2 regions of the Aquariibacter lacus genome follow, and region 1 is predicted to be linked to the other one. Evidence: predicted binding sites of a transcription regulator. Region 1 holds the regulator's gene; the other holds the start of a gene.

Region 1 (14,718 bases):
CGCCCTGCGGCGTGAAGCTGGCGAAGGGCGCGGGCGCCACCGACTCGGCCTGCACCAGCTCCTGCGGCTGGGGCGGCCGGGCGGGGGCCTGCTGTTCCAGCGCGGCGGCCCATTCGGCGGCCATCGCGTCCTGTTCGGCGCCGGTGTCGGGGGGGGCGTCAGCCATGGGGGTCTCCAAGCCAGCTCAGGGCCTGGCCGGTCATGAGTTGATCGATCTTCAGCGCGTACTTGCCGCGGCTCGTGCCGTAGCTGCCCTGGAAGACGGGCACGCCGTCGACCTTGGCCTCGACATGCGGGCCGAGGTCCAGCTCGATGAAGTCGCCGGGCTTCATCGCCAGCAACTGCTCCACCGTCGCCGGGGCCTGGGCCAGCTCGACGACCAGCTCGACCTCGGCCGCCTGGATCTCGTGCGTCAGCAGCTTGACCCAGCGGCGGTCGTGCTCGGAGCTGTCGCCCTGCACGGTCGAATAGAGCGTGTCGCGGATCGGCTCCAGCGTAGCGTAGGGAATGCAGAAATGGATCATCCCGGTCGTGTCGCCCACCTCCAGCGTGAAGGAGGTCGACACCACGATCTCGCTGGGCGCGGCCACATTGGCGAACTGCGGCTGCATCTCCGAGCGCTGGTATTCCAGCTCGATCGGGTACACGCCCTGCCACGCCTTGCGGTACTCGGTGGTGATCACATCGACCAGCCGGGCGATCACCCGCAGCTCGGTGGGCGAGAAGTCGCGGCCCTCGATGCGTGCGTGGAACTTGCCCGCGCCGCCGAACAGCGCATCGATCACCGCGAAGACCAGGGTCGGGTCGCAGACGATGAGCCCGCTGCCGCGCAGCGGTCGCACGCTGACGATGTTGAAGTTCGTCGGCACGACGATCTCGCGCAGGAAGGCGCTGTACTTCTGCACCTTGATCGCGCCCACCGCCACCTCCGGCGTGCGCCGGATCATGTTGAACAGGCCGATGCGGATGTTGCGCGAGAAGCGCTCGTTGACGATCTCCATCGTCGGCATGCGCCCGCGGACGATGCGCTCCTGGCTCGCGATGTTGTAGTCGCGGATGCCACCGGTTTGCTCGGGCGTGGCATCGAGCTTCTGGCTTTCGCCGGTGATGCCCTGCAGCAGCGCATCGACTTCGTCCTGCGACAGGATCTGCTGGTTCATCTCGGCGTTCTCGCGGCGGGTCCGGCGGGCGGGCGGGGGAGGCTCACTGGATGATGAAGCTGGAGAAGTGGACTTGCTCGACCGGCACATGCACGGCCGGCTTGCGCTTCTTGCGCTTCTTGGGCGGCGGGTCGGACTCGGCAGCCTCGTCCTCCTCGTCCTCGATCTCGATGCCCAGCGGCCGCACCGATTCGCGGCGGATCTCGGCGGCCAGCTTCTCCTTGCCTTCGCGGCTCAGCAGCTCGTCGGCGGTCTTGTGGGCCAGGATCATGATCACGCCGTTGCGGATGGCCGGCATGTAGGTCTTGAGCTGCTCGGCCACCTTGGCATCGTCCACTTGCAGCGTGATGCCGATCTGGGCGTAGCGCTCGCTCTCGCGGTCGGCCAGGTTCACGACGAAGGGGTCCAGCGGCAAGAAGGTGGGCGGCACGCCGGCCTCGGCCTTCTTGGCCGGATGGGCCGGCTCGGCCTGCTCGATGGGCTCGCCGTACTCGTCCAGCTCGGGCTCGGCCTGGGGCTTGAGCAGGAAGAAGGCCGCAGCCCCGCCGCCCAGCAGCAGCACGAGCACCAGGCCCAGGATCAGGAAGAGCTTCTTCTTGCCCTTCTTGGCGGGCGGGGTGGCCGCGTCGGCGGTGGCGGCGGCTGCGGACATCGGGGGGGCTCCTTGCGGGTCGGCTTGCGGTCCGCCGGCCCCCGCCTCCGGCAGGGCTGCGACGGCGGTCCGTCATGAGGCCATTATTCGGAGCCACCCCCCCGATCCAAGGGCCGATAAGGCGCTGGAAAACGCGGCTTTCCGCACGCCCGCAGTGCGCCGCGAAGGGCGCTTCAGGCGTAGAGATCGAGCCCGCCGGGCCGGCCGTCCCAGGCCCGGGCGGCGAGGGGCGCGGGGCCGGGCGCGTCCGGCGCGGCCAGCGTGCCGGCCAGCGCGCGGCGGCGCCCCGGGGCGCCCGCCTCGGGCGGCGGCGGGGCTTCGCGGCCGTCGAAGACGCCCCCGCCGCTCAGCGTCAGGCCGCCGGCCTGCAAGCCCGCGGCCAGCGCGGGCAGGCTGGCCTCCAGGGCCTCGCGGGTGGCGGCCTGGGCGGCATGGAAGTCGATCTGCGCCAGGCTGCCGTCCAGCACGATGCGCACCGCCACGCTGCCCAGGCCCTCGGGCAGCAGGTGCAGGCGGGCTTCCTGCACGCCCTGGTCGACCCAGGTCTGCATCTGCAGGGCCAGGGCCCGGCCGAAATCGACCGCCTCGGGCGGCACGCTCAGGCGCAGGGCCGGAACGGGCTCGCTGCCCGTGGGCGGGGCGCCGGCTGCGGTGGCCGAGGGCGCGAAGCCGGCGGCCAGGGCGGGCTCGGCCGGCCGGGCTGCGGGCGCGCTGGCCTGGGCTCCGGCTTCGCTGCTCGGGCGGTCCGTGGGGGGGTTCTCCGCTTCGCGCGCGCCCGGGCCGGAGCGGTCCGCAAGCTGGGGCAGGGCATCCGGGTGTGCGGCGCCGGCCGGGGCTTGCGGCGGGGTCGATCGGGCCGGGTCCCCGGGCGGGGGTGGCAGCAGGTCCGTGCCTTGGGCGGCTTGCGGGGTCGCAGGGTCCGCAAGGGAGGCAGAGGGCTTGGAGGACACGCTCCGGTTCGCCGGGCCGGATGCACTTGCATCGCTGCCGGAGGCAGCCACCGCGCCGCCCGCTACTGCCGCGGCCCGGGCTTGCAGGCCTTCGGCGGCAGCGGGTGTGCCGGGCGGGCGGCTTTCAGGCGCGGGTGGCGGCGGCAGGCTGCCGGGCGAGCCATCGGCAGCCCTTGCGCTTGCGGACGCGGTTTCCGCATCGGCATCGGCCTCGCCCGGAGGCGCGTCGGGGATCGTGGCTTCGTCGGCAGTCCGCGCCGCTCGGGCGGTGCTTGCGGAGGGCAGGCCCGGCTTGCTCGCCGATGCCTGCGCCGTGTCCGGCCTCTCCCGCAGGCGGGCCGGGTCGGCGGCTTCGGACCGTGTCGCAGCCTCGTTCGCTCCGGCCTGTGCAGCGTTCACGGCGTCGGCAGGCGGCAGGGCCGACGCCGCCCCGGCCGCGCCGCCCGCCGGGCCGGACCGGGCAGCTTGCTGGCGGGCCTCCATCCGGCGGCTGTCGAGCGAGCGGGCCTCGATCTGCCGGGCCTCGTCCTGGCGGTCCTCGCGCTGGCGGTCTTCCTGCCGGGCTTCACCTTGGCGAAGCCGGGCCTGGGCCTCGGCAAGCTCGCCGCGGGCCTGGCCCAGCCAGGGGCCGAAACCCGGACCGGCCGGGGCGGCAGGCTCAGGGCCTGAGCCTCGGGCCATACGGCCTGCGGCCGGGCCGGTCGGGGGGATGCTGGAGATCGCGCTCATGCTGACCTGGTCCCGTCTTCTCAGTGCAGGCCCGGCGCGGCGCCGTCGCCCTGCAGGCGGTTCCAGGCGCTGCGGCTGGCGAATTCGTCGCTCTGCTTCTGCTCGCGACGGAGCTGGATGTCGGCCGCCTGCTGCGCGCGGCGTTCGAGCAGCTTGTCGACCGAGGCCAGCCGCAGCTCCAGGCCCACCAGCAGGGCGCGGCTGCGCTCGCAGCGCTTGCGCGCCTGCTCGATCGCGCCCTGCTGCTGCACCAGGGCCTCGTCGACCCGGCCGACGAAGTGGTGCAGGTGGCGAAGCTGGTCGGGCGAGGTGGCCTGGCCCTCGGCCGCGCCGAAGCGCTTGAGCGTGTCGCCGCGAAAGCCGTCGAGCTGCTCGGACTGGCGCAGCGCGCCCTGCAGTTGCTGCTCGGCCCGGCGAAGCTGGGCCAGGGCCTGGTCGCGCTCCTCGCGCAGCCGGGCGGCGAGGGTGTCGAGGGCATCGGGGCGGGCGGGCATGGCGGCTCCAGGGCGGCGGGCGAATGGGGGATGGCTCAGCGGCTGGCGGCCAGGTGCTGCAGGGCGCCGATGCTGTCGGCCAGCGGCGCGCCGGCCTGCATGTCCTGTTGCAGCAGCGCGCGCATCGGCTCGGCCTGCTTGACGGCAAGGTCCAGCTCGGCATCGTGGCCGGGCTGGTAGGCGCCGAGCTGGATCAGGTCGCGCGCCTTCGACAGCCGCGACCAGCGCTGGCGAAACACACGCGCCGCCTCCAGATGCGCCTTGCCCGCCACGTTGTGCATGACCCGCGAGGCCGAGCGCTCGATGTCGATGGCCGGGTAGTGGCCGCCCTCGGCCAGCTCGCGGCTCAGGACGATGTGGCCGTCGAGGATGGCGCGGGCGGCGTCGGCGATCGGGTCCTGCTGGTCGTCGCCTTCGCTGAGCACCGTGTAGAAGGCGGTGATCGAGCCACCGCCCGGCAGGCCGTTGCCGCTGCGCTCGACCAGGCCTGGCAGCTTGGCGAAGCAGCTCGGCGGATAGCCCTTGGTGGCGGGCGGCTCGCCGATGGCCAGGGCGATCTCGCGCTGCGCCATGGCGTAGCGGGTCAGGCTGTCCATCAGCAGCAGCACATGGCGGCCCTGGTCGCGGAAGTGCTCGGCGATCGCGGTGGCATAGGTGGCACCCTGCATGCGCAGCAGGGGCGGCGCATCGGCCGGCGCCGCCACCACCACGCTGCGCTTGAGTCCCTCCTCGCCCAGGATGTCCTCGATGAATTCCTTGACCTCGCGGCCGCGCTCGCCGATCAGGCCGACGACGATCACATCCGCCGCGGTGTAGCGCGCCATCATCCCCAGCAGCACCGACTTGCCGACGCCCGAGCCGGCGAAGAGGCCGATGCGCTGCCCCCGGCCGACAGTGAGCATGGCGTTGATCGCGCGCACGCCGGTGTCCAGCGGCAGGCGCACCGGGTCGCGGTCCATGGCATTGATGGGGCGGCGCAGCAGCGGCTCGTCGTGCACGTCGGCGATGGGGCCGCGCCGGTCCATGGGCAGGCCCTCGGGGTCGACCACGCGGCCGAGCAGGCCGGGGCCCACCGGCAGGTGGCGGCTGCGGTCCTCGATGCGCCGCCAGGGGTGGCTGGGCTGGCCCAGGTGCGGCGGCTGCACCGGCACGGCCAGCGGCTCGACCCGCGCGCCGCTGGCCAGGCCATGCACCTCGCCGGTCGGCATCAGATAGGCCCGGTCGCCGGCGAAGCCGACCACCTCGGCCAGCACCGGCGCCTGGCCTTCGGGATGCAGCTGGCAGACCGAGCCGACCGGCACCCGCAGGCCGGCGGCCTCCAGCACCAGGCCGGCCACCCGCACCAGGCTGCCATGCACGGCCAGCGGCGCCGGGCTGGCGGCGAAGCTGCGCAGGTCGCTGAGGTAGCGCGCCCAGCCGGGCGGCAGAGCCGGTGCCGGGCGGGCGGGCTGCGGCGCGGCCGGCGCGCTGCCGGGCTCGAAGGGATCGGGCTTCATGCGCTCGCCCCGTCCACGGCCGGCTCGACCCAGGGCGTCTCGCGGCCCAGATTGGCCACGGCCCGGGCCCAGCGCGCGGCCAGGCTGGCATCGACGCTGCCCAGCTCGCTGTCGACCCGGCAGCCGCCGCGGGCGATCTGCGGATCGGCCTGCAGCCGGGCACCGCGGGCGGCCAGGGCCTCGCCGACGCCCTCGGCCACGCGCGGCAGCTCGTCGGGGTGCACGCGCATCACGATCTGGCGGGCCGAGCCCAGGGTGGCGTCCAGCGCCTCCTGGGCCACCTGCACCAGCAGCTCGGGCTGCCGGGCCACGCGGTCGCGCACCACCTCGCGGGCCAGGGCCACGGCAATGTCGGCCACCTGCTCGGCCAGCAGGGCCTGCAGGGCATCGAGCTGCTCGCCGTACTGCTGCGTCAGCGCCACCAGCGGCGCGGTGAGCTGCTGGGCATAGCGCTGCTTGAAGCCCTCCAGCGCGACCAGGCCGTCGCGGTAGCCATCGGCATAGCCCTCCTGGCGGCCCTGGGCGCGGGCCTGGGCGCGCTCGGCCTCCAGGTCGGGCGGCGGGGCCTCGGGCTCGGGCGGCTCGGGTGGCGTGGGGCCAAGCTGGCCCGGCCGCCAGGCGCTAAAGCTGCGCAGCTCTTCGCGCGGGATGAAGCGGGCATAGGGCTCGCGCGCGCCGGGCGTCGGCGTGGGCTCGGGCGGATGCTGGTGCAGGCGGCGGTGCGCCCGGGCGGCAGCGGCCTCGTCGCGCGGCGGTGCGGCTTCGGGCGCCGCCGCCGCGCCGGCCGGCCGGCCCAGGGGCTGCGGCTTGAAATCAGACGAAGGCATCGTCGCCGCCTCCGCCCAGCACGATCTGGCCTTCGTCGGCCAGGCGGCGGACGATCTTCAGCATTTCCTTCTGCTCGGCCTCGACTTCGGACAGGCGCACCGGGCCGCGCGACTCCAGGTCCTCGCGCAGCGTCTCGGCCGCGCGGCTGGACATGTTGGCGAAGATGCGCTCGCGCAGCTCGGCCGTGGCGCCCTTGAGCGCGATGACCAGCGACTCGCTCTGCACCTCCTTGAGCAGGGCCTGGATGCCCCGGTCGTCGACCTTCATCAGGTCGTCGAAGGTGAACATGTTGTCCATGATCTTCTGCGCCAGGTCCGGGTCGGCCGTGCGGATGAAGTCCAGCACCGAGGTCTCGACGCTGGAGCCCATCATGTTGATGATTTCCGAGGCCGTCTTGACCCCGCCCATCGAGGACTTCTTGGTCCGCTCGCCGCCGGCCAGCACCTTGCTCATGACCTCGTTGAGGTCCTTGAGCGCGCTGGGCTGGATGCCGTCGAGCGTGGCCACCCGCACCATCACCTCGTTGCGCTGGCGCTCGCTGAACTGCTTGAGCACCTCGGAGGCCTGGTCGAACTCCAGGTGCACGAGGATGGCCGCGACGATCTGCGGATGCTCGTTGCGCAGCAGCTCGGCCACCGAGCCCGGGTCCATCCACTTCAGGCTCTCGATGCCCGAGACATCGCCGCCCTGCAGGATGCGGTCGATCAGCAAGTTGGCCTTGTCCTCGCCCAGGGCCTTGCGCAGCACGCTCTTGACGTATTCGTCGGTGTCGTTGACGAGCAGCGTGGTGTCGGCCGCATCGTCGGTGAAGCGCTGCAGCACCGTCTCGACCCGGTCGCGCGGCACGGTCTTCATGCGGGCGATGGTCTCGCCCAGGCGCTGCACTTCCTTCGGCGAGAGATGGCGGAAGACCTCGGCCGCTTCCTCTTCGCCGAGCGACATCAGCAGGATCGCGGCGTCTTCCAGTCCCTGGTCGTCCATGGTGGGTGAGGGTGTGGGGGCGTGTTCGGGGGGATGCGGACTCAGGCGTCCTTGCTGACCCACTGGCGCATGATGGTGGCCACCGCGGCCGGGTTCTCGCGCGCCAGGGTGCGGGCCTGGTCGAGCCGCCGGTCGGTGGCCGGGGCCTCCAGCGCCGGCAGGCCCTGGGCCGACGGGCCGCCCAGCGCGACCGCGGCCTCGCCGCCGGGCATCGGCAGGGTGCCGACGTCGTCAACCACGGTGTCCAGCCGCGGGCCGGCCGGCCGCTCGACCGGCCGCGCCGCCTTCAGCGCCGGGCGGATCGCACCGAAGACGATGATCAGCGCCAGCAGCGCGATGCCCACCGGCAAGGCCAGGCTGCGCACCAGCTCTTGCAGCTCGGGTTGCTGCCACAGCGGGATCTCGGGCTCGGCTTCGGGCGCGGTGATGCGGAAGGGCGCATTGACCACCTTCACCGAATCGCCGCGCTCGGCATTGAAGCCCACGCTCTCGCGCACCAGCGCGGTCAGCTTCTCCAGCTCCTCGTCGCTGAGCGGCTGGCTCGTCGTCTTGCCCTTGGCATCGGTCACGCTGCGGTGGTTGACCACCACGGCCGCATTCACGCGCCGCACCTGGCCGCTGGCGCCGCGCGTCACGCGCACGGTGCGGTCGATCTCGTAGTTCACCGTCGATTCGCGCCGGCCGTTGCCGCCGGTGCTGCCGGTGCTGGCGCCGGCCAGGGTCTGAGCCGGGCCGTTGACGGGGGCCGAGGCCGGCGTCGGCGGCTGGTTGCTGGCCGCGCCCGGCACGCCGGTGGGCACGGCGGTCGCGCCGCCCGGGCCGGTCTCCAGGGTCTGCTGGCTGCGTACCGCGGGCGCGGCCTTCTCGCCCTGGTTGGGACGGAATTCCTCGGAGGTGGCCTCGGTCTCGGAGAAGTCGACCTCGGCCGTCACGGTGGCACGCAGGTTGTCGCGGCCGACCACCGGTTCCAGCAGCTCGTTGATGCGCTGGGCATAGCTGCGCTCGATCTGCTGCACGTACTGGAGCTGCTGCGCGTCCAGGCCGGGCGCGGGGCTGCCCTCGGGCGGGTCGGACAGCAGGGCGCCGCTCTGGTCCAGCACGCTGACCGACTGCGGCGTCATCTCCGGCACGCTGGCGCTGACCAGGTGCACGATGCCGGCGATCTGCGCCCGGTCCAGCATGCGGCCGGCATGCAGGGTCAGCAGCACGCTGGCGCTGGGCTTTTGCTGGGCGCGGAAGAAGCCGTTCTGGTTGGGCAGGGCCAGGTGCACGCGGGCGGCCTGCACGGCCGAGAGGGCCGAGATCGAGCGGGTCAGCTCGCCCTCCAGACCGCGCTGGAAGGTGAGCCGCTCCTGGAACTGGGTCTGGCCGAAGCGCGCGCTGTCCATCAGCTCGAAGCCGACGATCGAGCCCTTGGGCAGGCCGGCCGAAGCCAGCTTGAGCCGCACGTCATGCACCTTGTCCGCGGGCACCAGGATGGCCGCGCCGCCGTCGGCATGCTTGTAGGGCACGCCCATCTGCGAGAGCTGGGCCAGGATGGCGCCGCCGTCCTTGTCCGACAGGTTGGCGTAGAGCACCTTGTAGTCCGGCCGGCTGCCCGCCGTGCCCAGCAGCAGGGCCAGGGCCAGCAAGGCCAGCACGCCGCCGCCCAGCATCCACTTGCGGCCCGGCGGCAGCGTGCCCAGGCGCTGAAGCAGGCCGGGCGGGCTGGCGTTGGGGGTGCCGCCTAGCGGCATCGGGTTGGCAGCAGCCAGGGCAGTCTCCATGGCTGGGGATTGTTCCGGCGGGGCCGTTGGCACATGCGGGGAACAGTCGCGCCGAAGCGGGGCAGTTCCCGCCATCGCGGGCCGGCCTGCTCCGCACAATGCGCAGCATGGACGTCAAGCTCAAGCCCTTCGACTTCGCCCAGGCCGCGGCCCGGGCGGGCATGTCGCAGGTCGCGGATCGTGTCGCGGCCAAGCTCCGCGAAAGCGCCGCCGCGACCGCGGGCGAGGCCCCGGCCGCCAGTGCCCCGCCCAGCTTCCAGGACAGCTTCCGCCTGGCCCTGCGCCAGGTCAGTCAGGCCCAGCTCGAAGCCGGCGGCCTGCAGCGCGAAGTGCAGCTCGGCAACCCCACGGTCAGCCTGGAGCAGACCATGGTCGCGATGCAGAAGGCGCAGATCGGCTTCCAGGCCGCACTCACCGTGCGCAACAAGCTGGTCCAGGCTTACTCAGACGTGATGAACATGCAGGTCTGAAGGGCACTGCCGGCACCGGTCGCGTGCGGCAGGATTTGCGGATCCAGTGCTTACGCCCCGCGATGGGACGCCGATATGGCAAACTTTGAGTCATCAAAAACGGCTGCCTTTCGGGTGACATGTAACAGGAGGCTTGACCTCCGACCCGTCTGGCGGCCAATTTTTTGGGTCGGTTTGTTGGGTCTCTGAAGACAGCCAGGCATGCACCGCTACGCCATCTTGATCGACGGCGGATTCGCCCGGCGTGCCCTGCGGACCCGTGTGGCCGCCGACGCAGCCAGCTTTCAGCGCCTGGTTGAGACCCTAGCGGGCCATGTCGCGCTGCGGGATCGCCTCCTGCACCGGGTCTACTTCTACGACGCAACGCCCCTTGAAGGCTCGCGGACGATGCCGCTGCAAGGTGGCTTGGTCGAGTTTGGGCGCAGCCCGGTGGCTTCGGAATCCAAAGCCTTGTTCGACGAGCTGAAGCGCCTTCCATTCTTTTCGTTGCGAATGGGCGAGACTGCGCTCAACGGCTGGCAGGTGGACCCCAAGGCGCTGGAAGCCGCCACGACCGAGGCCCTCACGGTCACGGCTGCGCAGATCAAGCCCCGCATCACGCAAAAGGGCGTAGACATGCGCATCGGGATGGATATCGCCGCACTGACGCTCAAGCAGCACGTGCAGTGCATCGTCCTGGTGTCAGGCGATAGCGATTTCGTCCCTGCAATGAAGTTTGCCCGTCGGGAGGGTGTCCAGGTTTTCCTGTGTGCCCTTGGCCGCCGTGTTCGGCCCGCCATGCTTGAGCACAGTGATCTGGTGCTTGAGGTTGATCGGCCCAGGTCCGGGGCTGAGATAGCGGCCGTTTAGTCGCGAGCCGACATCATCCCGACGGGGGCCGATAGGCTCCCGCCGGTTCCCATTCGCAGGGAGTCTGGACGGGGCGCCGTGCTTCTCAGAACTTAAACGCCATCCGCATGCCGCCCCAGTGCCGGCCGCGCACGACGATGGGCGCCGCCGCTTCCTTGAGCAGCACGAAGTGGCCGCCGCCCATGTCGCGGCGGTAGGTCTGGAGCAGGAAGGGCCGGGTGTTGCGGGCACTGGCCAGGCCGGTGCGGTCGTTGAAGATGCGGCGCCAGCGGCTGTTGGCCGTGTTCCAGGTGACGTCGCCGGCGCGCTGCGGCTGGCAGTAGATGCGGTTGTGCGTCGGGATGTAGCCGTTGCGGTCGGTCGCGATGCAGAACACCACCTTCGGATCCAGCGCGAGAAAACGCTCCTGGACGGCCGGGAAGAGCCGGTCGCTGACCGCGTTGTAGGCCGTCAGATGCTGCAGCGGGTTGCTGCCCTCGACCGGGCGGTAGGCCTCGTCCCAGAGCTGGGCCTCGCTGAGCTCGCCGCGGACAAGGGCATCCTCCAGCGCCTCGGCAATCTCGCCGGCGGCCTGCTGCGCGGCGCGGATGAAGGGGCTGTCCTCGGTCTCCACGCCGCAGTCGGCGACCAGCTCGATCAGCGACTCGCCGGCCTTGAGGAAGGCTTCGCTGCGCTGGTTGGCCTGGCCCAGGGTGCTCACCGCCTGCTGCATCTCGCGCTCGATGCCGCCCATCTGCTCGGCCAGCCGGGTGCAGATGCTGCGGCTTTCGGCGGCGGCCTCGCCGATGCGGCCGACGCCGTCCTCGACCTCGGCCAGCGCGCGGTGGAAGGCGCCCTGGCTGGCGGCCTTCTGACCCTCGCGGGTCTGGATCTCGCGGGCCAGGGCGCCGATGCGCTGGTCCAGCTCGGCCACGGTGCTGAAGATGGCCTTGGACGAGGTCTCGACCTGGGCCGAAAGATCCTTGACCGCATCGGCCACCACGCCAAAGCCGCGGCCGGCCTCGCCAGCGCGCTTGGCCTCGACGCTGGCATTGAAGGCGACCAGCCGCGTCTGCAAGGCGATCTGCGTGATCTGCCCGGCAGCGTCGGAGACATGGCGCAGCGTGTCGACGATGGCGGCCACCTCCTGCCCGACCTGCTCGACCGCATGGCGCGCACGGCCGACCGCGGCATGGCTGGCCTCGGTGGTGCTGGCGATACCGGCCTGCGAGGCCTGCACCTCGCGCACCTGCACGCCCAGGGCCTGCACGGCGCTGGCGCCCTGCTGGCCGACGCGGGCGGCATCGTCGATTTCGCCGCGCACTTGCGCCGCGTCCTGGCCGAGCCGCGAGGCCAGCTTGGCGATGGAGGTGACGGCCGAGCGCAGCTCGGCGACCTCGCGTGGCGGGCTGGCGGCGCCGGGCTCGACCAGGCTGACCTGGGCGGCGGACCGGCGTCCGAAGCGTTGAAGAAAGGGGGTCAGCATGCTCGGCCTCGGGGTCTGGGCGGTGAGTGGGTTTCAGTCCGGCGCGGGCCGGGCCGTGGACAGGGGGGCCGGCTCAGTGCTCGCGCATCTTCACGCGCAGCCGGGCGATGCTCTGGCTGTGCAACTGGCAGACGCGGCTCTCGGTCACGCCCAGGATGGCGGCGATTTCCTTGAGGTTCAGGTCCTGCTCGTAGTACAGGCTCATCACCAGCTTCTCGCGCTCGGGCAGTTGCTCGATGGCCTGGACCAGGGCCTCGCGCATGCGGCGGTCCTGCAGGCGGCTCATCGGCGTCTCGCCGCTGTCGGGCACGTGGCGGTCGAGGAAGTCCTCGTCGCCCTCGTCGCCGCTCATGTCCTCCAGGTGCACGAGCTGGGTGCCGCGCACCTTGCCGAGCAGGCCCTGGTAGTCGGTCAGCGACAGGCCCATGGCCGCGGCAATCTCGCTTTCCTGCGGCGCGCGGCCGAGGCGGTGCTCAAGCTGCTGCACCGCGGTCTCGATCTCGCGCTGGCTCTTGCGGGTGCCGCGGCTGGCCCAGTCGCTGCCGCGCAGCTCGTCGAGCATGGCGCCGCGGATGCGCTGGCTGGCGAAGGTCTCGAATTGCACGCCCTGCGCCAGGTCGAAGCGCTGGGAGGCATCGGCCAGGCCGATCATGCCGGCCTGGATCAGGTCGTCGAGCTGCACATTGGCCGGCAGCTTGGCGATCATCTGGTGCGCCAGGCGGCGCACCAGCGGGCTGTACTGCCGCAGCACCGCATTCGTGTCGGGGCGACCGGTGGCGGTGTACATGGCGGCGGCGGGGGTGGGGCTGCGGGAGGGCGAGGCAAAGGGGCTCATGGCGGTCTCAGCGCATCGCGTGATGGCGGGCGGCGGGTGCGGCCCGCGGGGCAGGGGGCGGACCGGCTTCGCGGGCCAGGGCCGGCAGCGGGGCCAGCACCGGGCGGCCCTGCGGCTCGGCGCGTCGCCGCGTGGCCTCGCCGACCGGCGGCGCATAGGCGCAGGCCATCAGCGCCTCCAGGCGCTGCACCAGGGCCGGGGCGGGCGGCTGCTCGGGGGGCTCGGCCGGGTCGATGCCCATCCAGTGCTGCTGCACGCCGCCCAGGAAGCCGTCGGCGCAGCGCGCCAGGCTGGCGGCGATGCGCGGCGCCAGCCGCGAGCCGGGCGCTGCGGCGAGCAGCAGCTCGTGCGTGCGCAGGCCGGCGCGCAGGGCCAGCAGCTTGAGCGCGGCATAGGCTTCGGTCAGCGCCGCGCCCGATTCATCGCACAGCACCAGCGGGCGCAGCAGGGGCGCGCGGCCGTCGCGCACGGCGCGGCCGAAGAGCCGGGCCAGGTCGGCGGCGGGGGCATGCAGCAGGATCAGCTCGGCCTCGGGTGCGGCCTCGGCCAGGGCGTCGAGGAAGGCCTCGGTCGAGCCCCCCGCATCGACATGCTGCTGCGGCAGGCCGCGCGCGGCCAGATAGGCCAGGTGGCGGTCGAGCGGCTCGATCGCCTCGGCCAGGTCGAAGCGGGCCAGCTCGCCCGGCTCGCGGGCATGCAGGCCGGCATCGACGACCAGGGTGCGGCGGTCGAGCAGGGCGGCGGCGCCGGCCAAGCGTTCAAGCAGCAGGCCGCCCCAGGCCAGGGCCGGGTTGGCGATCACCGGCAGGATGCGCAGGGTCGGCGCCGCGAAGCGGCGGCGCAGGCCGGCGGCCTGGTCTTCGGGCATGCGGGCGGAGGCGCTCACGGCAGGGTCCTCGGCAGGGCAGCGGGCTTCAGCGGACGGGCGGCTTGAACAGGCGCGAGGCCGGTTCGCGTGCCGGCAGCGGCGCGGCGAAGACCAGGTTCATCTCGCCGCTGTCGAAGCGCCAGGCCGGGCTGCCGCCGCCGCGCAGCGCGCGCTGCACCAGGGCCTGCGCGCTCAGGCGGTGCCAGTCCTCCGGCACGCGCTGGCCGTTGGCGATGGCCAGCACCTTCATGCGGTGGCGGATCAGGGCATCGAGCGCGGGGGCGAGCTTGACGGCTTCGTCGAGCTTGCTCAGCACCACGCCCTCCACCCGCGCGCTGCGGTAGCGCTGCACCACGTCCTCCAGCGTCTCGCCCTGGGCCGAGGCATTGAGCACGAGCACGCGGCGGATCGAGGCATGCGCCACCATCTCCAGCAGCTCATGGGTGCGGCTGTCGCGCTGGGCCACGCCGGCCGTGTCGATCAGCACCATCTTCTTGGCCGAGAGCAGGTCGAGCAGGTCTTCCAGCGAGGCGCGGTCGTGCGCGGTGTGCACCGGCACGCCGAGGATGCGGCCGTAGCTGCGCAGTTGCTCCTGCGCGCCGACGCGGTAGGCGTCGAGCGTGATCAGGCCGAGCTGCGAGGCGCCGTGGCGGGTGGCGAAGGCCGCGGCCAGCTTGGCGGTGGAGGTGGTCTTGCCGACGCCGGTCGAGCCGATCAGGGCATAGATGCCGCCCTGCTCCTCCAGCGCGGCCTCGCGCTCGCCGGTCAGCAGATTGCATTCGAGCACGCCGCTGGCCCAGCCGATCTCGTCGGCCTCGGCCGGGGTGGCGGGCAGGGCATCGACGAGCTTGCGGATCAGCGCGGTCGAGAAGCCGCAGTCCAGCAGGCGCTGGGTCAGGCGGGCCTGGGCCGGATGGCGCTGCAGGCGCTCCATGAAGGCCAGGGCACCGAAGCGTTCCTCGATCAGGCCCTTCATCGCGCGCAGCTCATGGATCATGGCCGACTCGCCGCTGCTCGGCGCAGCCGGGCGGGCGGCTTCGGCCGGCGCCGGCTCGGGCGTGATGGCCGCGACCCGGCGGCGCGCGACGCGCTGCTCCACCGCATGCACGGCCATGTCGACCGGATCGGCCAGCAGGGGCAGGCGCTCGGGCGGGGCCGGCGGGGCGCGGCGGGCG
Region 2 (14,718 bases), on a different contig from region 1:
GCGGCCAGGCCGGCCTCGACCAGTTGCTTCTGCAAGCGACCCGAGCTGCCATCGCCCAGCACCAGGCCGAGCAGTTCGGCGGCGGCGAAGTCGGGATGAGCGGCCGGCGGCAGGTGGTAGGCCGCATAGAGCAGCGGCGTGCCGCCGACGCGGCGCAGCGTGACGCTGCGCTCGCCGTCCTGCGCGGCATCGAGGGTGTAGAGCCGCGGCAACGCGCGCTTGGGCTTGGGAATGCGGCCGAACTCGCGCGCCACCGAGGCCAGCACCTTGGCCGCATCGAACTGGCCGCTGACGATCAGCGTGGCATTGTCCGGCTGGTAGTAGCGGCGGTAGAAGGCCTGCAAGCGGCCGATGTCGACGTTCTCCACATCGGCCCGCGCGCCGATCGTGTCCTTGCCGTAGGCATGCCAGTCGTACATGGCCGACAGGGTCTTCTGGTAGAGGATGCGGCCGGGGCTGTTCTCGCCCGACTCCATCTCGTTGCGGACCACCGTCATCTCGGTGTCGAGGTCCTTCTTCGCGATGAAGCTGTTGACCATGGCATCGGCATGCCAGGACAGGAACCACTGCAGATTGGCCTCGTTGGCCGCGAAGCTGGCGAAGTAATTGGTGCGGTCGAACCAGGTGGTGCCGTTGGCGCGCAGGCCACGCTTGCTGAACTCGGCCCAGACATTGGGATTCTTCGGCGTGCCCTTGAAGATCAGGTGCTCCAGCAGGTGGGCCATGCCGGTCTCGCCGTAGTTCTCATGCCGCGAGCCGACGCGGTAGGTCAGGTTGACCGTGGTGGTCGGCTTGGAGGCATCGGGTACCAGCAGCACTTGCAGGCCGTTGGCCAGGCGGTACTCGGTGATGCCCTCGACCGCCGCGCCGAGGCTCACGCCGCGCGGCAGCGGGGCCGGCGCGGTGCCGGCGGGCGCGGCGCCGGCCAGGGTGGCGCAGGAAAGCAAAGCGGCGCCCAGAAGGCGCCGCAGACCATTGATCCGAAACAGGCTCAGGCTCATGGGCAGAGGCTCGTCAGCAACAGGGCGGGACACCCTGCGATGCGGCAGTCTAGCCAGCGGTTCCCCGCGCGCGGCGCGCGGGGCCTTGCGCCCCCGGGCCGCAGCCTGTCCACGGATTACTTTTTCGAGGTTTCGGCGTAGCGCGCGATGCCCGAGACGATCTCGGCCTTGGCGGCCTCCGGGCCTTCCCAGCCCTTGACCTTGACCCACTTGCCGGCTTCGAGGTCCTTGTAGTGCTCGAAGAAGTGCTGGATGGCCTTGAGGCGCATCTGGTTGATGTCTTCCGGCTTCTGCCAGTGGGTGTAGATCGGCAGGATCTTGTCGATGGGCACGGCCAGCAGCTTGGCGTCGCCACCGGCTTCGTCGTCCATCTGCAGCACGCCGATGGCACGGCAGGTGACGACCACGCCCGGGGTCAGCGGGTAGGGCGTGATCACCAGCACATCGACCGGGTCGCCGTCGTCCGACAGGGTCTGCGGCACGTAACCGTAGTTGCAGGGGTAGTGCATCGCGGTGGTCATGAAGCGGTCGACGAAGATCGCGCCGGTTTCCTTGTCCACCTCGTACTTGATCGGATCCGCGTTCATCGGGATCTCGATGACCACGTTGAACTGCTCGGGCGCCTTGGCGCCGGGGGTCACGTTGTTCAGGCTCATGCGGGCTCGTTGATGTGTGGGGAAAGGGAATCGCTAGGGGTTCCTGCTGATTTTAGGGGCCGGGCTTGCGTCGATCTGACCCAGGGCCGACCCGCGTTGTCCATCCCCAGGGTGTCCCCTACATTGATTCGCGACCCCTGCGCGGGCCTGCGGCCTGCGGTGCGGCGCGTCACACCACATCGACAACGAGGCAGGAGACTTCTTCATGTCCAGTTCCGGTTCGCTTGGGTTCGTGATGGTCTGCGGGCTTGCCGCAGTGCTCTATGGCTTCATCCAGCGCAGTTGGATCCTGCGCCAGGACGCGGGCAATGCCCGCATGCAGGAGATCGCCGCGGCCATCCAGCAGGGCGCCGCGGCCTATCTGGGGCGGCAGTACCGCACGATCGCCCTGGTCGGAGTGGTGCTGGCGGTGCTGATCGCCGTCTTCCTCGACACGATGAGTGCGGTGGGCTTCGTCGTCGGCGCGCTGCTCTCGGGCGCCTGCGGCTTCATCGGCATGAACATCTCGGTGCGCGCCAATGTGCGCACCGCGCAGGCCGCGGTCAAGGGCATCGGCCCGGCGCTGGACGTGGCCTTCAAGGGCGGCGCGATCACCGGCATGCTGGTCGTCGGCCTGGGCCTGCTGGGCGTGGGCGGCTTCTTCTGGATGCTGACCGGCAATGGCGCGCTGACGCCCGACGAGAGCCTGTCCTCGGTGCTCAAGCCGCTGCTGGGCTTTGCCTTCGGCTCCTCGTTGATCTCCATCTTCGCGCGCCTGGGCGGCGGCATCTTCACCAAGGGCGCCGACGTCGGCGCCGACTTGGTCGGCAAGGTCGAGGCCGGCATCCCCGAGGACGACCCGCGCAACCCCGCGGTGATCGCCGACAACGTGGGCGACAACGTCGGCGACTGCGCCGGCATGGCCGCCGACCTGTTCGAGACCTATGCCGTCACCCTGATCGCCACCCTGGCGCTGGGCGCGCTGCTGGTCACGGCCGCGCCGCTGCAGGCCGCGCTCTATCCGCTGCTGCTGGGCGCCGTGTCCATCCTGGCCTCGATCGCCGGCACCTACGCGGTCAAGGCCAGCCCGGGCATGAAGAACGTGATGCCGGCGCTCTATAAGGGCCTGGCGGTCGCCGGCCTGCTGTCGCTGGCGCTGTTCTACGGCGTGACCGTGCTGGCCATGCCGGCCGATGCCCTGGGCGAGGGCACCCACCTGCGGCTGTGGGGCGCCTGCGCCGTCGGCCTGGTGCTGACGGCGGCGCTGGTCTGGATCACCGAGTACTACACCGGCACCCAGTACAAGCCGGTGCAGCATGTGGCCCAGGCCTCGACCACCGGCCATGCCACCAACATCATTGCCGGCATCGGCATCAGCATGAAGAGCACGGCCTGGCCGGTGCTCTTCGTCTGCGCGGCCATCCTGGCGGCTTATGGGCTGGCGGGGCTTTACGGCATCGCGATCGCCGCCACCTCGATGCTGTCGATGGCCGGCATCGTCGTCGCGCTGGATGCCTACGGCCCGATCACCGACAACGCCGGCGGCATCGCCGAGATGGCCGATCTGCCCGACAGCGTGCGCGACGTGACGGACCCGCTCGACGCGGTGGGCAACACCACCAAGGCGGTGACCAAGGGCTATGCCATCGGCTCGGCCGGCCTGGCCGCGCTGGTGCTGTTTGCCGACTACACCCACTCGCTGGAGGCGCGCGGCATTGCCGCGAGCTTCGACCTGAGCAACCCCAAGGTGATCGTCGGCCTCTTCATCGGCGGCCTGATCCCCTACCTCTTCGGCGCGATGGCGATGGAGGCGGTGGGCCGCGCGGCCGGCGCGGTGGTCGAGGAGGTGCGGCGCCAGTTCCGCGACATCCCCGGCATCATGGACGGCAGCGGCAAGCCCGAATACGGCCGGGCCGTCGACATGCTGACCGGCGCGGCGATCAAGGAAATGATGATCCCCTCGCTGCTGCCGGTGGTCGTGCCCATCCTGGTCGGCCTGCTGCTCGGCGCCGAGGCGCTCGGCGGCCTGCTGATGGGCACCATCGTCACCGGCCTCTTCGTCGCCATCAGCATGTGCACCGGCGGCGGCGCCTGGGACAACGCCAAGAAGTACATCGAGGACGGCCACCACGGCGGCAAGGGCAGCGACGCGCACAAGGCCGCCGTGACCGGCGACACGGTCGGCGATCCCTACAAGGACACGGCCGGCCCCGCGGTCAACCCGCTGATCAAGATCATCAACATCGTGGCCCTGCTGATCGTGCCCCTGCTGCCGGCCCCCGGCGGTGGCCAGGCCGGCCTGCCGGCTGCGCAGCCGCCGGCCCTGCGGGCCGAGGCGCCGTGGCCGCAGGCCCCGGCCGCCCCGCAGGCCCTGGCCCCACAGGCCCGGGGCCTGATCGCCCACTTGCAGTGAGCCCCGGGCGGGCCGGCCAGGCAGCCGCCCGCCCACGCCCACCACCCGGCCGCGTGCCGGGCCCCACGGCGGATTCGCCGGCCCCGAGATGGCCGCCGAATCCGCCGTTTTTCATGGCATGCCCGGGGCGGCAGCGGCCGAAGAATCACCTCACCGCGTTCCTGCGACGCGTTCTCCGCCGGCAGCCCGAGCCACCGGCGCACCACGTGACCCCTTAGGAGTGCTGCCGTGCCCCAGACCATCAACACCAACACGATGTCGCTCAATGCGCAACGCAATCTGAACGGATCGCAGTCGACGCTCGCCACCTCGATGCAGCGCCTGTCCTCCGGCATGCGGGTCAACAGCGCCAAGGACGACGCCGCCGGTCTGGCCATCGCGGAGCGCATGAATGCCCAGGTGCGCGGCATGAACGTGGCGATGCGCAATGCCAACGACGGCATCTCGCTGTTCCAGACGGCCGAAGGCGCGATGGGCAAGATCGGCGAGAACCTACAGCGCATCCGCGAACTGGCCGTGCAGTCGGCCAATGGCTCGATCAGCGATGCCGACCGCACCAACCTGCAATCGGAAGCCGACCAGCTCGTCGAGGAAATCGCCCGGGTGGCCGACAACGCCAAGTTCAACGGCATCAACCTGCTTGACGGCAGCTTCACCAGCACCGACTTCCAGATCGGCGCCGACGGCACCGACACCCTGACCGCCGCGACCAATTTCGACATGACCGCGCTGACCGCCTATGCCGCAGCCGACATCAGCACCGCCGCCGCCGCCAGCGCGGTGATCGCCGACCTCGATGCCGACCTCGACATCGTCAACACCGCACGGGCCGAATCGGGCGCCGTCCAGAGCCGCTTCGAGGCGGTGATCTCGCAGCTCCAGGTCAGCGTGGAAACCACCTCGGCCGCCCGCGGCCGGATCATGGATGCCGACTTCGCCGCCGAGACCGCCAACCTGTCGAAGGCGCAGATCCTCCAGCAGGCCGGCACCGCCATGGTCGCCCAGGCCAACCAGTTGCCGCAGCAGGTGCTGAAGCTGCTGCAGGGCTGAAGCCGCAGCGCGCCCCGCGCGCGACCCGCCCTCCTGACCCCACCGGGCCCGGCCCGCTGGCCGCATGCGGCCGGCGCGCCGGGCCTGGTCTCAAGTTGGCGCCGATGCCGCCGATGCCCCAGCGACACCCCCGAGGATTTCCACCATGGCGACCGTCTCCTCCACCGGCCTGGGCAGCGGGCTCGACGTCAGTTCCATCGTCAGCCAGCTCGTCGCGATCGAGCGCCAGCCCATTGCCCAGTTGCAGACTGCGGCCAAGGGCATCCAGACCAAGATCTCGGCCTATGGTCAGGTCAACAGCCTGATGAGCACGCTGCGCGAGGCCTCGGCCAAGCTGGCCGGCGCCGGCCTGTGGGCGCAGAGCAGCGCCAGCAGCGACAGCACGGCTGTCAAGGTCAGTGGCAGCGGCAGCGCGGCGGCTGGCAGCTACACCGTCAGCGTGCAGCAGCTTGCGCGGGCGCACAGCCTGGCCTCGCCGGCCCAGGCCAGCGCCGAGGCGGTGATGGGCAGCGGCCAGCTCGCCCTGACCGTCGGCGGCAACACGACCACGCTTGATTTCAGCGAGGCCGACACCACGCTGGCCGACATCCGCGACGCCATCAACGCCAGCGCAGCCGGCGTGAATGCCGCCATCGTCAGCGACGTGAACGGCGCGCGCCTGACCCTGACCAGCCGCAGCAGCGGCCTGGCCCAGGCCATGACGATCGGCGCCAGCGACCTGTCCGGCGGCGCCGCCAGCGGTGCCTTCGCCAGCCTGGGCTACCCCGGCGGCATGAGCCAGACCCAGGCCGCCGCCAATGCCCTGGCCACCGTCAACGGCCTGGCGGTGGAATCGGCCGGCAACCAGCTCGACGGCGCCATCCCCGGCCTGAGCCTGAACCTGCAGGCCCTCACCAGCACGCCGGCCGAGATCAGCGTCAGCAGCGACAGCGGCGGCCAGAAGGCCGCGGTGCAGGCCTTTGCCGACGCCTACAACGCCCTGAACAACTACCTGCGCACGCAGACCCGCTACGACGAAGGCACCAGCACTGCCGGCACCCTGCAGGGCGACAGCACGGCCGTGAGCCTGCTCGGCCGCATGCGCAGCATGCTGCGCGAAAGCAGCAGCGCCTCGGCCAGCTTCAGCCGCTTCGCCGACCTGGGCTTCGATGTGCAGAAGGACGGCACGGTCAAGATCGACAGTGCCAAGCTCGACACCGCCCTGGCCCAGCCGGCCGAGCTGGCCAAGCTCTTCGGCGCCAGCGGCACGGCCGGCGACAGCAGCAGCCAAGGCCTGGCCCTGAGGCTGCGCAACCTGGCCGACAGCCTGACCGGCTTCGACGGCCTGCTCAGCAGCCGCAGCGAAGGCCTGCGCGCCCGCCTGGACCGCAACGGCGACGAGCAGGAGCGGCTGGAGAACCGCGTCAGCCAGGTGCAGGCGCGGCTGCTGCGCCAGTACCAGGCGCTCGATGCCAGCATGAGCCAGCTCAGCGGCCTGTCGAGCTATGTGACCCAGCAGCTCAACATGCTCAACAGCAGCAGCAACAAGGCCTGATCCGGTGGCCGGCGCAGCGCCCGGCATCGTGCCGACAGCCCCTGCGCGGCCCCGCAATTCGGGCTTTCGGCCGCTCAAGCCGGAGCATCCCGGCACCGATAAACAGCCATCGGCCCCGCGGCCCTGACCCCCCGCCCCCACGCCATGCACGCCTTTGCCAGCCCCTTCGCCCCGCGCCGCAGCAGCGGCCTTGCCAATGCCTACCGCCAGGTCGGGGTCGAGACCGAAGTCGACGCCGCCAACCCGCACCAGCTCATCACCATGCTCTACGGGGGCCTGGTCGACAGCATCCAGCGCGCCCGGGGGGCCATGCGCCAGGGCGAGATCGCCGACAAGGGTGCCGCGCTGACCCGCGCGATCCGCATCCTCGAAGAAGGCCTGCGCAGCGCCCTGGACCGGTCGGCCGGCGGTGCGCTGGCCGAGCAGCTCGACGGGCTCTACAGCTACCTGGCCCATCGCCTGCTGGAAGCCAATCTGCGCAATGACGAGGCCATGCTCGACGAATGCCTGCGCCTGGTCCAGCCGCTGCGCGAGGCCTGGGCCGCCATCGGCCCGCAGGTCCTGGGCCAACCCGGCCGCTGAAGCCATGCACCGAACCGCCGCCGAACCCCGCGCCACGGAGCCCGCCGCCATGCCCCCCACCCCCCTGCTGCCCTACTACCAGGCCCTGGAGAAAGCCAGCCAGCGCATGCTGGCCGCCGCCCGCGATGGCGACTGGGACGGCGTCGTCCGCCTCGAAGGCGCGTGCGGCCTGCTGATCTCGCAGCTCAAGCATGCCGCCAACCGCAGCGACCTGGGCCGCGAGGAACGCCAGCTCAAGCACCGCATCATGCAGCGCATCCTCATCAACGATGCCCAGATCCGCAGCCTGGCCGAACCCTGGCTCGACGACCTGAATGCCAGCCTCGGCGGCCGCCCGGCGCTCATGCACTGAGCCTGCACGGGCACCTGGCTCCGCCTACACCAGCCCGTTGCGAATGGCGTAGACCGTCAGCTCGGAGTTGTTCGACAGGCCCAGCTTCTCCAGCACCCGCGCGCGGTAGACGCTGACGGTCTTGGGGCTGAGCGTCAGCTCCTGCGCGATGTCCGACAGACGCTTGCCGCTGGCGATCAGGGTCAGGGTCTGGAGCTCGCGGTCGGACAGGCGCTCGTGCAGCACCTCGGCCTGGGGCTGGCTCAGGCTTTCGGCCAGCATCTGCGCGATCTCGGGGGTGATGTACTTGCGGCCCTGGGCGACGATGCGCACCGCCTCGACGAGCTGGGCGGTGTCGCTGCCCTTGTTCACATAGCCGTGCGCGCCGGCCTTGAGCGCACGGATGGCGTACTGGTCCTCGGGGTACATGCTGACCACGAGCACGCGCACCGGGCTGCCTTCGTCCTTGAGCACATGCATCACGTCCAGGCCGCTGCGGCCGGGCAGGTTGATGTCGAGCACCAGCACGTCGCAACGGGTGTCGCGCATCAGGCTGCGCAGCTCGCCGTAGTCGCCGGCCTCGCCGACGACTTCGATGTCGGGCGCGTCGGTCAGGGTGTCGCGGATGCCACGCCGGATGAGCGCGTGGTCGTCGCAGAGAATGACGCGGATCAAGGATCGACTCCCCAGGTGGTCGGATCGTCGGCATTGCGGTCGCCGCCCTCGGGTTCATCCTGGGGCGGCCGGCCGTCCATGGGCAGGGACAGGATCAGGCTGGTGCCGCGCTCGCCGCTGCTCAGGTCGACCCAGCCACCCACGGTGGCCGCGCGCTCGCGCAGGCCGCGCAGGCCGAAGCTGCGCGCCTTGGCCAGGTCCTGCACGGTCAGGCCGCGGCCGTCGTCGCTGACTTCCAGCGAAAGCACGCCGGCGGCCAGGGTCAGGTCCAGCTTCACGCGGCGGGCCTGGGCATGCTTGCTGACATTGGTCAGCGCCTCCTGCGCGGTGCGGTAGGCGATCAGGGCCAGGCCCGGCGGCAGGGCCGGCAGCTCGGCCGGGCTGTGGCTGAAGCGCGTCTCCAGGCCGCTGCGCTTCTCGAAGCGCTGGGTCATCCATTGCAGGGCGGCAACCAGGCCTTGCTCCAGGATGGCCGGCCGCAGGTTGTGCATGATGCGCTGGCTGGCCTCGATGGCATGGGTGACGGTGTCCAGCGCCTCGCGCGCCCGCTGGCCGACGGCGGGCACGCCGCTGTGGCGCTCGATCCAGGCCAGGTCGAACTTGAGGGCGGTGAGCGAGCCGCCGACATCGTCATGGATCTCGCGCGCGATGGCCGCCCGCTCCGCCTCGACGCTGGCCTGCAAGTGCTGGGTCAGCTCACGCAGCCGGGTCTCGCTGGCGGCCAGGGCCTCGCGGGCGGCGCGCTGGTCGCGGCGGCTGCGCGCGGCCTCCACCGCATGCTGCAGGGCGGGCACCAGGCGCACGAGGTTCTGCTTGAGCAGGTAGTCGCTGGCGCCGCGGCGCATGGCCTGCACGGCCATGTCCTCACCGATGGTGCCGGAGATCAGCACGAAGGGGAGCAGCGGGTCGTGGCCGCGCACGATCTCCAGGGCCTGCAGGCCCGAGAAGCCCGGCAGGGCGAAATCGGAGACGACCAGGTCCCAGGACTGCGCGAGGGTGGCGCGCAGCTCGGCCTCGGTCTCGATGCGGCGGACCTCGGCCTCCAGCCCGCCGGCGCGCAGATGGGCCAGCAGGATCTCGTGGTCGAAGGCCGAATCTTCGAGATGCAGCAGGCGCAACGGGCGGTGGGGGGACTTGAGGTCGGCGGCGGGCATGGTCGGGGCGGCTGCACAGGCAGGAGCGCAAGGCCTGGCGCGAAGTGTGCCCCAGGGCTGGGCGGCCCCGGCTCTTGCGCCACCGGGGGCGGCCGACGGGCCGCAGCGGGCCGTCAAGGGCCGGACGACAGGCGGAAAACAGCGCGGCTTTCCGGCGCATCTTCGGCGCACCGGCCCGGGGGGTCGAGGCGAAGAATGACCCTGAAGCGCAGCGGACCCTGCGCGGCCCCGAGGGCCGCCCCCGCCGCTGTGTCCGCCTCCCCGCTGCCGCGCAGCGGCCCCGATTCCGAACCCGCATCCGCGCCATGCCGAGTTCCCCCGATCCCACCGTCGAGCTGCCGGTGCTCGCCGTGGCCGAGCTGCAGGACCACCTGCTCGCCGTCGGCCACGACCTCGACCGCTTGCAGACCCTGCTGAGCGAGAGCTGCGCCCTGCTGCTGAGCGGCTTCGACGCGGCCCACCGCGCCCTCGACAGCGTCGACCCCAGCCGCTCGCCGACGGCGGTGCAGGCCCTGCGCGAGACGCTGACCGACAGCGTCGTCGCCCTGCAGTTCGAGGACATGGCCAGCCAGCTCCTGCGTCACACGCAACAGCGGGTGCGCAACTGCGCCGACCAGCTCGCCGCCCGCGCCTTCGGGGCCGACGAGGACGGCGAAGCCGCCATCACCCCCGCGCCGCAGCGACCGAACCCGGTCACGCAGGACGAGATGGACGCCGGCTCGGTCGAGCTGTTCTGAGCCCGCGTCCTCAAGATCCTGCCCCCTCTGCCGATGACCCGATCTACCCCGGAGAACGTCCCCATGCCTTCCATCCTTGCCGTGGATGACTCCGCCTCGATGCGCCAGATGGTGAGCTTCACCCTCAAGAGCGCGGGCTTTCAGGTGACCGAGGCCGTCGATGGCCGGGACGCCTGGGACAAGGCGGCCTCGCACCACTACGACCTGGTGCTGACCGACCAGAACATGCCCCACCTCGACGGCATCGGCCTGACCAAGAAGCTGCGCGAGCACCCGGCCTTCAAGGCCACGCCCATCCTGATCCTGACCACCGAGTCCAGCGACCAGATGAAGCAGGCCGGCCGCGCGGCTGGGGCCACCGGCTGGATGGTCAAGCCCTTCGATCCGGCCAAGCTGATCGAAGTGATCCGCAAGGTCATCCGCTGAGCCCGGCCCGCCGCGAGCGCACCTGTTCAGGAACATCAAGGAGCCGATGATGGGCGAGTCCCCAGGCATGCAGGGCGGCAGCGCCGCCGGCATCGACCTCAGCCAGTTCTACCAAGTCTTCTTCGAGGAAGCCGGCGAGAACCTGCAGCAGATGGAGCAGTTGCTGCTGGCCCTCGACGTGGCCGCGCCGGACGATGAGCAGCTCAATGCCATCTTCCGCTGCGCCCATTCGATCAAGGGCGGCGCGGCCACCTTCGGCTTCAGCGATGTGGCCGAGCTGACCCATGTGATGGAGACCCTGCTCGACAAGCTGCGCCGCCACGAGCTGGCGGCCACCGCCGGCATGGTCGATGTGCTGCTGGCCTCGGGCGATGCCCTGGCCGGCCAGCTTGCCCGCCACCAGGCCGGCGGCGCCGGTCACAGCCCGGACACGGCTGCGCTGCGCCGGCAGATCGCCGCCTACAGCCAGGGCGAAAGCCCGGCGCCGCAGGCCCTGGCGCCTGCGCCCGCCGCGCAAGCCAGCGCGCCCGGCACGGTGCCGGCCGCGGCGCAGCCCAGCGCAGCCCCGCCGCAGGCCGAGGCCGGCGTGCACGGCGCCGAGGCGGCCGACGTGCCCGTCACCGTCAAGGGCGAACGCATCCTGGAAATGACGCTGGGCCCGCTGGAGCGGCCCGGCCTGGCCGACGATGTGCTGAGCCTGTTCAAGGAGATCGAGGGCCTGGGCCAGGTCGAGCCGGTCGATGGCGGCCTGGCCGCCGACGGCCTGCGCCGCTTCAAGCTGATCACCGCGACGGCCGACAGCGAGCTGCTGGACCTCTTCGCCTTCCACATCGCCCGCGAGCAGGTGCGGCTGCGGCCCTGGGCCGGCGAGCACATCGCGCCGGGCTACGGCTTCTATGCCAAGGCCCCGGGCTCGCCGGTGCAGGAGGAGGACCCGGGCTACGGCTTCTTCGACGACGCCCCCGGCGCCCCCGGCAGCGCAGCCGCCGCGCCCGAGGACGGCCCGGCCCGCCCGGCCGAGGCCGTGGCCGCTGCCCCGGCCGCCGCCCCCAGCGCCCGCGCCGAGGCCAAGCCCGCCGGCCTGGAAGGCACCACCCTGCGGGTGGGCCTGGAGAAGGTCGACCAGCTCATCAACCTGATGGGCGAGCTCGTCATCACCCAGGCCATGCTGGCCCAGCACAGCCGCGTGCTGGACCCCGTGCAGCACCAGACCCTGATCGCCGGCCTGACCGCGCTGGACCGCAACACCCGCGACCTGCAGGAAGCGGTGATGTCGATCCGCATGATTCCGATGGGCACGGTCTTCAGCCGCTTCCCGCGCATGTTGCGCGACCTGGCGGCCAAGCTCGGCAAGGAGGTCGAGCTGCTGACCGTCGGCGAGGCCACCGAGCTGGACAAGGGCCTGGTCGAGAAGATCACCGACCCGCTGACCCACCTGGTGCGCAATGCCTGCGACCACGGCATCGAGCTGCCCGAGGAACGCCGCGCCAAGGGCAAGCCCGAGCAGGGCACCATCACCCTGGCGGCCAGCCACCAGGGCGGCAGCATCGTCATCGAGGTGCGCGACGACGGCAAGGGCCTGTCGCGCGCCAAGCTGCTCAAGAAGGCCCGCGAGCGCGGCCTGGCCGTGAGCGAGGAGATGAGCGATGCCGAGGTCTGGTCGCTGATCTTCGCGCCGGGCTTCTCCACCGCCGAGGTGGTGACCGATGTGTCCGGCCGCGGCGTCGGCATGGACGTGGTCAAGAAGAACATCTCGGCGCTCGGCGGCACGGTCGAGATCGATTCGGCCGAGGGCCACGGCATGCGCGTGGCGGTGCGGCTGCCGCTGACGCTGGCCATCATGGACGGCATGAGCGTGGGCGTGGCCGAGGAGGTCTACATCCTGCCGCTGGCCAGCGTGGTCGAAAGCTTCCAGGTCACGCCGCAGACGGTCAAGACCCTGGGCGGCACCGGCCGCGTGGTGCAGGTGCGCGAGGAGTACATGCCGGTCATCGAGCTGGAGTCGCTCTTCCATGTGCCGCGCGAGGACGGCCAGCAGCCCTCGCATCCCATCATGGTCGTCGTCGAGGCCGAGGGCAGCCGCGTGGCCATGATGGTCGACGAACTGCTCGGCCAGCAGCAGGTGGTGGTGAAGAACCTCGAAGCCAACTACCGCAAGGTGCCCGACATCTCGGGCGCCACCATCATGGGAGACGGACGGGTCGCCTTGATCCTGGACGTGGCCTCCCTGGTGCGCCGCTCGCGCCACTGATTCCCGACCCTGTTCCTCTCACGCCCGCCCCGATCCAAGGACCCTCCCATGCTCACCCAACTGAAAATCGGCCAACGTCTCGGTGTTGGCTTCGCCGGGCTGCTGCTGCTGCTGTTGGCCGTGCTCTTCGTCAGCCTGAGACAGATGTCGGGCATCGAGCACAAGCTCGAAGCCGTCAGTCAGGTCACGATGCGCACCGCCGAACTGCTGGCCGACGCCGGGGCCGCGATTGACATGCGTGCGATCGCAGCCCGCAACCTGACCCTGGAGCAGGACCCCGCGGCCCAGAAGCCGGAGGTCGAGCGCATCCACGCGGCCAAGTCCAAGCTCGATGCCTCGCTGGCTGATCTGAGCCAACTGGTGGCCAGCGACCCCAAGGCCACTCCGCAGGACGTCCAGATGGTCCAGGACCTGCTGGCCCTGGAGAAGCGTTACGAGCCGATCGCCGCCGAGATCGTCGCGCTGGCCACCGCACAGAAGCAGGCCGAGGCCATCCAGCAGCTGACGAAGTCCTGCATGCCGCTGCTCAACGAGATCCTCGACAAGTTGCACCAGTTCAACGAGTCCTCGCGCAAGGAGGCGATGGCCGAGACCGCAGCGGCCATGAGCAGCTACCAGCATTCGCAGCAACTGATGATCGCCTTGGGCCTGGGCGCGGTGATGCTGCTGATCGGCATGGGCTGGGCGCTGACCCGCTCGGTCACCCGGCCGCTGGACCGGGTGGTCCAGGCCACCCGCACCATCGCCTCGGGCGACCTGAGCCAGGCCATCACCATCGACGGCAAGGATGAAGTGGCCGACGTGCAGCGCGCGCTGGCCGACATGCAGGCCAATCTGCTCAAGCTGATCACCGAGGTGCGCAACACCACTGACGGCATCTCGACGGCGAGCACGCAGATCGCCACCGGCAACCTCGACCTTTCCAGCCGCACCGAGCAGACGGCCTCCAACCTGCAGGAAACCGCCAGCTCGATGGAGCAGCTCACCGGCACCGTCAAGCAGACGGCCGACTCGGCCCGCACCGCCAATCAACTGGCGTCCTCGGCCGCGACGGCAGCGCAGCGCGGTGGCGCGGTGGTGACGCAGGTCGTCTCCAACATGGAGGACATCAGCGCCTCCAGCAAGAAGATCGCCGACATCATCGGCGTGATCGACGGCATCGCCTTCCAGACCAACATCCTGGCGCTGAACGCTGCGGTGGAAGCTGCCCGGGCCGGCGAGCAGGGCCGCGGCTTCGCGGTGGTGGCCGGCGAGGTGCGCAACCTGGCCCAGCGCAGCGCGCAGGCGGCCAAGGAGATCAAGGGCCTGATCGGCGACTCGGTCGACAAGGTCGAATCCGGCGCCCGCCTGGTGCAGGACGCGGGCAGCACCATGGAGGAGATCGTCTCCAGCGTGCGCCGGGTCAGCGACATCATCGGCGAGATCACCGCCGCCTCGGCCGAGCAGAGCGATGGCATCGGCCAAGTCAACCAGGCCGTCAACAACCTCGACCAGATGACGCAGCAGAACGCGGCCCTGGTGGAGGAAAGCAGCGCCGCCGCCGAATCGCTGCGCGAGCAGGCCCAGCGACTGCAACAGGCCATCGGCAGCTTCCGCCTGGAACAAGGCGCGCAGGTGCAGGCCGCCCAGTTGATCGACCGGGTGCGCAGCAGCCCGCGGAAGGCGCCGGCCCCGGCCTCGACCGCCGCGAAGCCGGCGGCGCCCCGGCCGGCTGCCGGCAAGCCCGCCCCGCGCGCCACGGCGGCCCCGGCCGCCCGACCGGCCGCTGCCCCGCGCTCGACGGCCGCCGCCCGCCCCGCCAGCCCGCCGGCCGCCGCCCCCGCGGGCGACGACGACTGGACCAGCTTCTGACCGGCCCCACCCCACCGAACCGGAAACCGCCATGGACACCCTGACCGCTCCCCGCACGAACGCCCCGACCCCGGCCGC

Evidence for each region. The regulator FliA, encoded in region 1, starts transcription of late flagellar genes. The targets are predictions, from matches to a motif close to CTAAAGTTTNNNNNNNNNNNGCCGNTA.
Region 2: a site for FliA is predicted at 5,189-5,215, ahead of fliD (flagellar filament capping protein FliD). Genes of this name have one in related genera too.

The regions. Positions count from the first base shown of each region.
Region 1 is NZ_JAERRA010000001.1:1,330,926-1,345,643, forward strand. Features, by position in the region: gene fliN (flagellar motor switch protein FliN) at 1-166, opposite strand, end outside; gene fliM (flagellar motor switch protein FliM) at 159-1,160, opposite strand; gene JI742_RS06145 (flagellar basal body-associated FliL family protein) at 1,204-1,812, opposite strand; gene JI742_RS06150 (flagellar hook-length control protein FliK) at 1,986-3,491, opposite strand; gene fliJ (flagellar export protein FliJ) at 3,512-3,985, opposite strand; gene fliI (flagellar protein export ATPase FliI) at 4,021-5,481, opposite strand; gene JI742_RS06165 (FliH/SctL family protein) at 5,478-6,308, opposite strand; gene fliG (flagellar motor switch protein FliG) at 6,295-7,290, opposite strand; gene fliF (flagellar basal-body MS-ring/collar protein FliF) at 7,332-9,056, opposite strand; gene fliE (flagellar hook-basal body complex protein FliE) at 9,164-9,526, shown strand; gene JI742_RS06185 (NYN domain-containing protein) at 9,728-10,375, shown strand; gene JI742_RS06190 (methyl-accepting chemotaxis protein) at 10,461-11,840, opposite strand; gene JI742_RS06195 (RNA polymerase sigma factor FliA) at 11,914-12,627, opposite strand; gene JI742_RS06200 (flagellar biosynthesis protein) at 12,683-13,561, opposite strand; gene flhF (flagellar biosynthesis GTPase FlhF) at 13,590-14,718, opposite strand, start outside.
Region 2 is NZ_JAERRA010000002.1:189,115-203,832, forward strand. Features, by position in the region: gene JI742_RS11160 (M16 family metallopeptidase) at 1-1,001, opposite strand, end outside; gene ppa (inorganic diphosphatase) at 1,118-1,657, opposite strand; gene JI742_RS11170 (sodium-translocating pyrophosphatase) at 1,863-4,049, shown strand; gene JI742_RS11175 (flagellin N-terminal helical domain-containing protein) at 4,278-5,099, shown strand; gene fliD (flagellar filament capping protein FliD) at 5,245-6,633, shown strand; gene fliS (flagellar export chaperone FliS) at 6,778-7,215, shown strand; gene JI742_RS11190 (flagellar protein FliT) at 7,265-7,567, shown strand; gene JI742_RS11195 (response regulator) at 7,592-8,221, opposite strand; gene JI742_RS11200 (hybrid sensor histidine kinase/response regulator) at 8,218-9,375, opposite strand; gene JI742_RS11205 (hypothetical protein) at 9,681-10,112, shown strand; gene JI742_RS11210 (response regulator) at 10,176-10,538, shown strand; gene JI742_RS11215 (chemotaxis protein CheW) at 10,588-12,789, shown strand; gene JI742_RS11220 (methyl-accepting chemotaxis protein) at 12,838-14,640, shown strand; gene JI742_RS11225 (chemotaxis protein CheW) at 14,672-14,718, shown strand, end outside.